2 regions of the Clostridium sp. 7_2_43FAA genome follow, and region 2 is predicted to be linked to the other one. Evidence: a T-box and tRNA genes for the amino acid it is inferred to sense, from the RefSeq annotation. Region 2 holds a T-box; the other holds one or more tRNA genes.

Region 1 (6,172 bases), on a different contig from region 2:
AGAGAATGTATTGAAAAAGGTGTTTTAGCTGGATATCCAGTAGTTGGATTAAGAGCAACACTTCATGATGGGTCTTATCATCCAGTAGATTCTTCAGAAATGGCTTTTAAAATGGCTACTTCTATTGCATATAAGAAGGGGCTTGAACAAGCAAAGGCTATTTTATTAGAACCTATTATGCACGTGGAGATATTTATTCCAGATGAATACATGGGAGATGTCATTGGGGATATAAATAAGAGAAGAGGAAGAGTTTTAGGAATGGAGCCAGATGGAAATCTACAAAAAATTATTGCAGAAGTTCCTTTAGCAGAAATGTTTAAGTATTCCACTGATTTGAGGTCAATGACTCAAGCAAGAGGAAGCTTTACAAGTGAAATTGAAAGATATGAGGAAGTTCCTGAATTAGAGGTTAAAAAAATAATAGAGGAATCTAGAAAAAATTAACTTTTGGCATAGTGAATAAATGAGAGATTAATGAGAAAAAATAAAATAAATGTTATAGAGAATATCTTAAACAAAAGAAAAACGTTGGAGGGATACTATGCCAGATTATAAGATGGATGTAAATGGGGGATTAGGTCTTAGTGATTATAGTAATATATTTGACTATATGGGGGTTGTAGATAGAAATGATAATTTTACAATAACATTAGATAGTGTTGACAAAAATGATATTAACATCATTACATCTATGCTTAAAGATAGCAATTTCTCAATATTAGATGAAGGGGTTAATCAAACAGGAAAATATTATATAAATGCTAATAAACAGAAGTAAATAAAAGGCTATTAATCTATCGATTAGTAGTCTTTTATAATTTATGGTAAAATATTTAATATGTATGTTTTAGTTTATAATCTAAATAACTAAAATTAAGAGTATATTAAATGTTTAATATACTAATTCCAATAAAGTAGTAAAAATAAAAAAAAATTATTTAATTTTTATATAATTTATTAAAATACTAACTTTATTTATATACAATCAATGCTTAGATATTTTATTAAAATATTAAGTTTTCATTATAGGTTATATAAATAAACTATATAGGAGGAATAAAATGAAAGCAGAAATAATAGCAATTGGAACAGAAATACTTTTAGGGGATATAGTTAATACAAATGCACAGTTTTTAGCTAAGGAGTTAGCAGCTTTAGGAATAGATGTATATCATCAAAGTGTTATTGGTGATAACGAGGAGAGAATAATAGAATCATTTGAAAAAGCTTTTGAAAGATGTGATTTAGTTATTACAACAGGCGGGTTAGGACCAACACAGGATGATTTAACTAAAGAATTAGGAGCAAAATATTTTAATAAAAAATTGGTGCTTCATGAACCTTCTTTAGACTGGATTAAAACATATTTAGATATGAAAGATGAGGCTATAGTAGAAGTAAATAAAAAGCAAGCATATTTTCCAGAAGGATCTATTATATTACCTAATCCTAATGGGACAGCACCTGGATCTATAGTATCTGAAAATAATAAGATTTTAATAATTTTACCAGGCCCTCCAAGAGAAATGAAACCAATGTTTAATGATCATGTTAAAAAATACTTAGAAGGCATAACAGGAGAGATTATAAAATCTAAAATCTTAAGATTATTTGGTATAGGTGAAAGCCTTATGGCGCAAAAATTAAACAACTTAATTCAAAATAGTAAAAATCCTACAGTAGCGCCATACGCAAAAGATAATGATGTAACATTAAGAATTACAGCTAAGGGAAATAGTGAAAAAGAATGTGATGATTTAATAAATCCTGTAGATAAAGAAATAAAAGATGCACTTGGAGAGTATATATATGGAGAAGGTGAAACTTCTCTAGAAAATGTTGTTTCAGAAATATTATGCAATAACAAATTAAGTGTTTCGACTGCAGAATCATGTACAGGTGGTATGATTGCTGCAAGTTTAATTTCATATCCTGGAATATCAGATGTATTTAAGGAGGGGGCTGTAACTTATTCGAATGAATCTAAAATGAAGAGGCTTGGAGTTAGCAAAGAAACTTTAGATAGATATGGAGCAGTAAGTGAAGAAACAGCAAGAGAAATGGCAATAGGTATAGCTAGAGAGGCTAATACTGATATTTCAATTTCTACTACAGGAATAGCAGGACCAGGTGGTGGAACAGATGAAAAGCCAGTTGGATTGGTTTATATAGGAGTATTTATTAAAGGGAAAGTTGTTGTAAATAAATTTAATTTTACTGGAAATAGAGAAAGAATTAGAAGAAAAACTACTATGAATGCACTGAATATTTTAAGAAAAGAGTTGTTGAAAATATAAGACTAAAAAGGGGATAAAATAATCCCCTTCTATACTTTTAAGTAAGTTGGGGATTATTTCTGTATATAAATAAAATGGGGGAGAGGCGATTAACTGTGGAAGCCTTCTCGCTTCATTATAATTATGTCCATTAAATTAATAAGTTATACAATATTTATAATAAATTTATAATAAAAGAATAAAATATTAAGAAGCCAAAAGAAAGGATATGGATATGACAAAAGTTTTTAAAGCAAATATGTATTTTTTAATTATATTACTGATAGAAATATTTGGTCCATTATTATTAAGACCATTTTATCTTGTACTTGGATTAAGTGATACAAGAATTATATTATTTTTAAATCATGTAATATTATTTTTACTACCAGCAGTTATATATATAATTGCAACAAAGTCTTCTTTCAAGGAAACTCTTAAATTAAACAAGTTACATTGGCAAGATACGCTTTTAATTATACTGTTAGCATTTGTAGTTCAACCAATAATGACGTTCTTCTCGTTAATTGCAACATTTTTCTTTAATAATGAAATTGGATCGTTTATATCAGAAATAACATCAACTCCATATGTATTTCTATTAGCATTAGTAGCACTACTTCCAGCAATAACAGAGGAAGTAACAATAAGGGGAATAGTACTTTCGGGTTATGAAAATAAAAATAAATACGTATCAGCTATAGTAACAGGATTATTTTTTGGTATTCTTCATTTAGATCCACAACAATTTTTATATGCAGCAGTATTGGGATTTATATTGGCATTAGTAGTGAGAGTAACAAATAGTATATTTTCATCAATGATAATGCACTTTATTATAAATGGAACATCAGTAACTATGGCAAAATTAGTAGATTATATTACTAAGGGATTACCAGTTACTAATCAAAGTGCGGAATTAACGCTTAAAAATATATCATCATCAGAAAAATTAGTTTTATTTATAATGTATGGTGCTATAGCAGTAACATTTTCAATATTTGTTTTTCTTATAATATACTGGCTGGAAAAGCTTAATTCAAAAAGAAGAGTTCAAAATTATAATTATAGAGCTCAGGAAGCATTAGAAACAGTTGAAAGGAAGGATAGGATAATAAATATTCCATTCATACTATCAATAGGAATATATATATTTTTTATGATTAGAACTGTTGCATTATAAAAAAAGTTAGGAGAATGTTGCTCCTAACTTTTCTATTTAATTTGATTTAGATATAGAAGCTGATTCGCTATAAAACATTGATACATCTTTAGAATTAATCCATCCCCTACAGTTTATACAGTTATCAATAGGTAGATTAACGTAATACCAAGTTTGATTATTTGATTCAGCCGAATCTAAAACTGATACTTCCATACGTATATTTGTTTTTCTAATTATCTGAGATGAATCCAGTGGTGCTATATATAACTTAGAATCAGTATTTATTATTCCAGTTTTATAAGAGGGTGTAATAAATCTAATAGATAAATTATTATTGGCTTTTTTAGGTACATCATATTTGTTTCTTATGTTATTATATTGGTGTGAAGTAATCATTAATTGTTTTCTCATTAATTCTAATTTTTTTTCATAATAAAAATAAAGTACTATCAAGGATAGTATTAGTATAATAAATAATATATATTTCATAAAGCACTCCTATTAATACTATATTTTATTATATTTCTATGTTTTTATAAAAATAACTTAAATTTAATATTCTTTATAAATTAAAAATATTAAATAAAAAATAATAAAAACGTTGACATATTATAAAAAATTATATAAAATATAAATCGTTAAGGCTCGATAGCTCAGTCGGTAGAGCAGAGGACTGAAAATCCTCGTGTCCCTGGTTCGATTCCTGGTCGAGCCACCAGGAAAGCTAACTAATTAATTAGTTAGCTTTTTTTATGTGTATGAATATGTGTATGAAAATATAAAACTTAAAGTTTTGAAGTTGTGATTATATAGAATATTAGTATTTCAATCGCTAAAAAGTGTATTAGTTTTATACCTTTGCTTTTAGCTTCCAAGTAGATATATAAGTTTACAGTGATAACAAGTAAAGTAATACAGTAAGCAAATTTATATAGGCATATATTTTGTTACATTATTAAGATAAATCACTATGAAATAATACATAATATAGGATACGTAATTGTTATATCTAAATCGGTAATTACTAAGAAAAATAGAATCCCTATTAGATTTAAATATATGAACATTTCATTATGTAAAAATAAACTTATAAAAGGGTTGTTAAAAATAAATTAAGGTGTATAAAATAACTCTTTACAAGTTAATTAATAATGGGTATAATATTATTATAATTAATTATACTTTAAGTTTTAGTTAAGAAATATTTAAGAAGTAAGTATTAGAATAAATGTATAGGGATTTGATTTATAAGATTTTAATATGTAAGGAGTGTTAATGTTGGAAAAGTTAGTTTTATCTGATCAAGATTATGATTATTTAGCAAAGGGGATAGCGGTAGGAGCAGGAATTGGTATATTGCTAGGCTTTTTTATCGATAATATAATATTAACATTTTCAGCATGCTCAGTTATAGGAATAATTTCATCGCTAGGATATTCATTTTATAAGAAGTCAAAAAGTAAATTTAATTAAAATAAAAAGGCACAGTTGGTGCCTTTTATTTATATATTTTCTATTTGCCAGTTTATAGGTTTTTTATTAATAGATTTTAAAAATTCATTTGTCTTAGAAAATGGTTTACTTCCAAAGAAACCCCTATAAGCTGAAAGTGGGCTTGGATGTGGGGAAGTAATTATAAAGTGCTTCTTATTTGTTATAAGTTTGCTTTTAGCTATTGCAGGATTGCCCCATAAAATAAATACAATAGGATCTTCTCTTTTATTAAGTAAAGAAATAATTTGATCTGTTAGCATTTCCCATCCCATATTCCTATGAGAATTTGCTTCATGAGCTCTAACCGTTAGTACTGTATTTAACAGTAATACGCCTTGATCAGTCCAGTTTTTTAGAAAGCCATTATTTGGTATGTAGCATCCTAGATCATCATGTAGTTCTTTATAAATATTAATTAAAGAAGGGGGAACCTTAACTCCCTTATTAACAGAAAAAGAAAGACCGTGAGCTTGATTTGGTCCGTGATAAGGATCTTGACCAAGTATAACAACCTTAACATCCTTGTATGCAGTAAATTTTAATGCATTGAAAATATCATTCATATCAGGATAGATAGTTTTTGATTTATACTCTGATATTAAAAATCGCCTAAGATTTTGATAATAATCCTTTTCAAACTCATCTTGTAATAATTGTTGCCAATCATTATTTAATATATTTTTCAAAGTATCACCTCCATATATAGTATTCGGTTATTAATTCAATACTATTAATAATTATTTTTCACTCAAAAAGGATATTTTATTTTAAAACACTTAATAAATGAAAAGAAATTATATCTTAATAATAATACATATATTACATTTTTGGAATATATTAAGATTAACTAGGCACAAACGTTACCTAGAATATCTTTATAAGTAAATTAGATTAAAATAAAGAATAATAAAGAAAATATAATATAAATATGAATAAAAAAGATAATAATAGAAATACTAAAGATTGAAAGATGATATTATGTAAATCGTTCCTTGTGAATGCAGTGATTTCCAACAAGATAACTTGAAAAAAAGTTAAAAAACATTGTTGACAATGAAATGCATAAGTGATAAGATAAGGAAGTCGCTTGAGGGCGATGAAGAAAATGGTCTTTGAAAATTGAACAGAAAATAAGTTAAGTAAACAAACCAGCAATTCTTTTAGACGTCTTAACATTAAGACTCAAAGTAATTTGAGCAAAGATTAAACTTTTTATTGAGAGTTTGATCCTGGC
Region 2 (6,172 bases):
TTATTAATAATAAAGCTGTATTTTAAGAATTCTCTCTTCATACAGCTTTATTAATATTTTATATAAAGTTTTTATTATCTTAAAGTAGCACCTAATTTATATTCAAGGCTTCTTAATATTTTATCATGAACCTTATTAACATCATTATCTGTAAGTGTCTTCTTTTCATCTCTATATGCAATTGCATAAGCTATACTCTTTTTACCTTCTGGTATTTGAGTTCCTTTATAAATATCAAATAATTTTACTTTTTCAACTAAGTTTCCACCAGCTTTTTTAATAGTATCTTCTATTTCTTGCACTAATACTTCATCATTTACTAATAAAGCTATATCTCTTGTAACTGCTGGGAACTTTGGAAGTGGCTTATATTTCTTAGTTGTTTCAGCACTATTAAATAATAAATCTAAATCTAATTCAGCTAAATAGCAATTAACATCAACGCCATAGTTTTCTGAAACGTCAAGGTGAACTTCACCTAATACCCCTACTTTTGATTTACCAATCATTAAAGCAGCAGTTTTACCTGGGTGATAGCTAGGATTTTCAGCTTCACGAGCAAATGTTACTTTATTTAGACCTAAAGCTTCAACAATATTTTCTACAACTCCCTTTAAATCTAAATAATCGCAGTTTCCGTACATACCAATTGTTAATATATTCTTTTCAGTTGGAAGAACAGTTTCATCTTCATTTGGTATATATATCTTACCAACCTCAAATAATCTAGCATATTCATTATTTCTTGAATAGTTTCTTCCTAAAGATTCCATCATTGAATGAATAGTAGTTGTTCTCATTACAGAATAATCTTCGCCAAGTGGATTTTTAATCTTTACAACATTTCTTAGCTCACTATTTTCTGGTAAATTGATTTTATCAAAAACTTTAGGTGATACAAAAGAATAGCTTATAGATTGATTTAATCCACTTCCTATCATAGTATTTATAACTTCTTCAGTTAATATTTCATTTTTATATTTAGGCTCTCTTTCAGTAGATACCTTAAATATTGTAGTTGGAATCTTATCATATCCATATATTCTTGCAACTTCTTCAGCTATATCTTCTTTAATTGCTATATCAATTCTAAATGTTGGTATATTTATAACTAAATCATCATTTACAACTTCTGTTTTTAAATCTAAAGAATCAAGATATTTTTTCATATCTTCTTTTGCTATTTCTGTTCCTAAAAATTTATTTATCCAGTTAGAATCTACTGTAATACTTCCTTCTTCTTTCTTTTGAGTATATACATCAATAGTTCCTTCCATTACTTCACCACATCCAAGTTCGCAGATTAAAGCACAAGCTCTATCTATTGCAAGACTTGCAAGATTTGGATCTATATCTTTTTCAAATCTTGATGAACTTTCAGTTCTTAAATTAAGCTTTTTAGAGTTAACTCTTATATTAGTTCCATCAAAGTTTGCACATTCAAAAATAACTTCAGTTGTATCTTCTTTAATTTCTGAATTTAATCCACCCATTATTCCTGCTAAAGCTATAGTTTTATCTCCATCCTTTATGCATAGGAAGCTAGAATCAAGATTTCTTTCAATTTCGTCTAAAGTTACAAAAGTCTCTCCATCTTTAGCTCTTTCTACAACTATTTTTCCACTTTGAATTTCCCTTGCATCAAAAGCATGCATTGGTTCTCCAAGTTCTAACATTACAAAATTAGTTATATCAACTATATTATTTATAGGTCTAACACCAGCTTCTAATAATCTTTCTTGCATCCAGCTTGGTGAAGGCATAACCTTAACATTTTTAACTCCTCTTGCCATGTATCTTCTACATAAAGAATCTTTAACTTCAACTTTTAAATTATCATTGATATTTTCAGAATTCTTTACTTCATAATTAAAACTTGGCATCTTATAAGATGTAGAAAGAGTTGCTGCAGTTTCTCTTGCCATACCAACAATACTTAAACAATCTGGTCTATTTGAAGTTATTTCAAAATCTAATATTGATTTGTTAAGTCCTAGGTATTTTTTAATATCCATTCCTAATGGTGCATCTTTAGGTAAAATCATTAACCCATGAACTGGTTCATCACCAGCTATTCCAAGTTCTTCTTCTGAGCAGAACATACCATTAGATACTACCCCTCTAAGTTTACCCTTCTTAATTTCTGTTCCATCTGCTAAAGTTGATTTATGAAGAGCAACAGGTACTATATCTTCTTCCTTCATATTTGTTGCAGCTGTAACAATTTGAATTTTTTCATCAGCTCCTATATCAACTTGACAAATCTTTAATTTGTCAGCATCTGGATGTGTAGTTACTTCAACAATTTTTCCAGTAACTACATTTTTAATTACATCCCCTTGAGTAATAACTTCTTCTACTGCTGAACCTGTTAATGTTAATCTATCTCCAAGCTCTTTTGCATCTATATTCACTTCAACATAATCTTTTAACCAATTAAATGGTACTTTCATCTCTTTTACCTCCTCTAATTAAAATTGATTTAAAAATCTCATATCACTTTCGTATAATAGTCTGATGTCATCTATTCCATATTTAAGCATAACCATTCTATCAACGCCAAATCCGAAGGCAAATCCGCTATAAACTTCTGGGTCTATACCACAATTTCTTAATACTTGTGGATGAACCATTCCACAACCTAAAAGTTCTATCCATCCACTTCCTTTACAAACTCTACATCCTTTTCCTTCACATACGAAGCAAGTTGCATCCATTTCTGCTGAAGGTTCTGTAAATGGGAAATGGTGAGGTCTAAACTTAGTTTTAACCTTATCTCCAAACATCTTCTTTGCAAAAAGCTCTAGAGTTCCTTTTAAATCTGCAAATGTAACTCCCTTATCAATAACTAATCCTTCCATTTGATAGAATATAGGTGAGTGAGTTGCATCAACTGCATCTGATCTATATACTTTACCTGGAGCTATCATTTTTATTGGTGGAGCTTGATTTTCCATAACTCTAATTTGAACTGGTGAAGTTTGTGTTCTTAATACTAAATTATCATTTATATAAAAAGTATCTTGTTCACTTCTTGCTGGGTGATCCTTTGGAATATTTAAAGCTTCAAAGTTGTAATGATCTAATTCTACTTCTGGGCCTTCTTCTACTGTAAAACCCATTGATATAAAGATATTCTTCATACTTTCTAAAGTTAAATCTAAAGGATGTCTCTTACCAATTAAACTCTTATTTCCTGGCAGAGATATATCTATAACTTCTGATGCTAATTTAGCATTTTTTTCTTTTTCTTTTATTCCTCTTGATATTTCTTCAATCTTATCTTCAACTTCTTTTTTTACTACATTTACAAGCTTTCCTACTATTGGTCTTTCTTCTTGAGATAATGATCCCATTCCTCTTAATATAGTAGTTAGCTCTCCTTTTTTACCTAGATACTTAACTCTTATTTCTTCTAATTCTGAGCTAGTATTTACATTTGTTAATTCATTAAATGCATTTTCTTTAATAGACATTAACTTTTCTTGCATATTTGTTCCTCCTTTTTGATTAAAATAAAAAAACTTCGTCCCTAACAAAAGGGACGAAGTGCCGCGTTACCACCCTAATTGGTTATAAAATTTTATAATTTTATAACCCAACTCAAATTTAAATAACGGTTAAACCCGCTAGAAACTACTGTTAACTTCACTTCTAGGACTCCTGAGGGAACTTCAATATAAACTTCTTTAAAATAGCTTCCAGTCTTAGACTATTTCTCCCTGTAAAGTCCTTTATATCTACTTTCTCATTCATTGTCTTTTTATATTTAATTTATAATTTATTATACAAATAAACTTAATTAATTTCAATAGAAAGTTTCTATTTATTTCTATATTAGATTTTGTCTTACTTTTTCAAATAAAATTATGGATGTTGCTATTGCTACATTTAAAGATTCAGCTCCACCTGGCATTGGAATTTTTACCTTTTTACTTGCAAGCTCAAAAAGCTCATTACTTATCCCATTACCTTCATTGCCTACAGCTAGCATTATTTTTCCCTTTAAATTTTCTTCAAAAAAGTTTTTAGATTCCTCAAGAGATGTTGTTACTAAGGCAACCCCATTATCTTTAAGTTTTTTAATAATACTAAAATCTTCATCATCATAAAAAATAGGAACATAAAATATAGAACCCATAGTAGATCTTATTGTTTTATCATTATAAATATCTACTGTTCCCTTTGTTAATATTATTCCATCAACTCCAGCTGCGTGGCCAGTTCTTATTATGGTTCCTAAATTACCCGGGTCTTGAACTTTATCACATACTAGGAAAAATCCACCGTCTAAATCAATAGTCATTTTTTTATTTTTAACTACTGCTATAACTCCTTGAGGATGTTCTGTAGAAGATATTTGTAGGAATAAACTACTTGAAAAAACATATATTTTATCATCATTAATAACTTCTTTTAAACTACTGTTATATAATTTTTCCTCATTACCTTGAGATAAAATTATATATTCTATTTCCATATTAGCTTTTGCAGCTTCTTCTATTAATCTAAATCCTTCTAAAATGAACTTACCTTCTTTTTGCCTAAATCGTCTTTCTTTAAGTTTCTTTATAGACTTAAAAAAATTATTTTCTTTACTTTCTATATAAATCAAAATTTACACCTCGTTAATTTGATTTAGCTATCATGCCTTCTAATCTATTTAGGTCTTCAGCTGATCCTATAGCAACAATTACATCATTATCTTCAATTATATCTTCTGCTGATGGTGATAAGTTAACTTCATCGCCTCTTTTAATTGCCATAACATTTATTCCATATTTGCTTCTAAGTCTTAATTCATTTAAAGTTTTTCCTGACCATTCATCTAAAACTTGAATTTCCATAACGCTGTAATCTTCTGAAAGTTCAATATAATCTAATATATTTGCTGAAACTAAATTATGAGCAACTCTTACTCCCATATCTTTTTCTGGTAGTACAACTCTATCTGCTCCAATTTTGTAAAGAACTTTTGCATGTAAATCGCTATGACCTTTAGCTATAATATATTTAACTCCAAGTTCTTTTACTAATAACGTAGCCATAATACTTGATTGAATATTATCCCCTATAGTAACTACTGCTACATCAAAATTTCTTATTCCTAATGCCCTTAAAGCATTTTCATCTGTTGCATCTAGCTGTACAGCATGTGTAACGCTATCAGCTATTTCTTGTACTATATCTTCATCTTTATCTATTGCTAATACATCATTTCCCAAAGAATATAAGGTTTTTGCTATTGAAGATCCAAATCTTCCAAGCCCTATAATTACAAATTGTTTATTAGCCAATTGAATTCATCTCCTAACCTATCAAAATTTTCCCTTCTGGATATTTATAACCAGATTTCTTGCGCTTTCTTGTTAATGCAAGCATTACAGTAAGAGGACCAACTCTTCCAAAATACATCATAAGCATAATTAAAACTTTACCTATAGAACTTAGATTAGGAGTAAGCCCTAATGTTATCCCTACAGTCCCAAATGCTGATGTCGTTTCATATAATAAATCTATAAAACTAACACCAACTTCAGTGTATGATAAAATCATTGTTGAAAATATTACTAAAGATACTCCTATAAATAATAAAGTAAATGACTTATATACGATTTCTTTTGTAAATCTTCGTCCAAATACTTCCGTATCTTCTCTTCCTTTTATTACACAAATAACAGTTAATACTAAGATACCAAAAGTTACTGTCTTTAAACCACCAGCAGTAGATCCTGGAGATCCTCCAATAAACATTAATATTATAGTTAAAAATTTACTTGCTAAGGTCATGCCACTGGTTGATATACTATTAAACCCTGCTGTTCTTGGAGTTACAGATGCAAAAAACGAATTTAATAATTTATCTTTAATATTCATATTTGCTATTGTGTCAACGTTATTATATTCAAATATTAACATTAAAATAGCTCCACCAAATACTAATATAGCTGTAGTTATTAGTACTAATTTAGAATGAAGGGATAACTTTTTCATCCCTTTAAATTCATATATCTCTAAAAGAACTGTAAATCCTAATCCACCAATTATTATTAATGCACTTATTACTAAAATCACTACGCTATTACTTGAATAACCGACTAGGCTTGTTCCAAACAAATCAAATCCTGCATTGCAAAAAGCTGAAATCGAATGAAAAATGCTATAAAATATT

The links. A T-box is a leader RNA that pairs with one kind of tRNA and senses whether it is charged. The one in region 2 lies ahead of pheS (phenylalanine--tRNA ligase subunit alpha), so its partner is inferred to be a tRNA-Phe.
Region 1: it encodes a tRNA-Phe, which carries the amino acid that the T-box ahead of pheS (phenylalanine--tRNA ligase subunit alpha) is inferred to sense. The anticodon was not compared.

Annotation. Positions count from the first base shown of each region.
Region 1 is NZ_JH815223.1:26,692-32,863, forward strand. It holds gene fusA (elongation factor G) at 1-447, shown strand, start outside; gene CSBG_RS16455 (hypothetical protein) at 545-781, shown strand; gene CSBG_RS16460 (competence/damage-inducible protein A) at 1,065-2,300, shown strand; gene CSBG_RS16465 (type II CAAX endopeptidase family protein) at 2,515-3,462, shown strand; gene CSBG_RS16470 (hypothetical protein) at 3,499-3,933, opposite strand; tRNA gene CSBG_RS16475 (tRNA-Phe) at 4,087-4,162, shown strand; gene CSBG_RS16480 (hypothetical protein) at 4,720-4,917, shown strand; gene CSBG_RS16485 (uracil-DNA glycosylase) at 4,947-5,624, opposite strand.
Region 2 is NZ_JH815222.1:1,805,941-1,812,112, forward strand. It holds gene pheT (phenylalanine--tRNA ligase subunit beta) at 75-2,453, opposite strand; gene pheS (phenylalanine--tRNA ligase subunit alpha) at 2,472-3,491, opposite strand; T-box leader at 3,538-3,765, opposite strand; gene CSBG_RS10135 (RNA methyltransferase) at 3,833-4,615, opposite strand; gene CSBG_RS10140 (TrkA family potassium uptake protein) at 4,629-5,297, opposite strand; gene CSBG_RS10145 (TrkH family potassium uptake protein) at 5,311-6,172, opposite strand, start outside.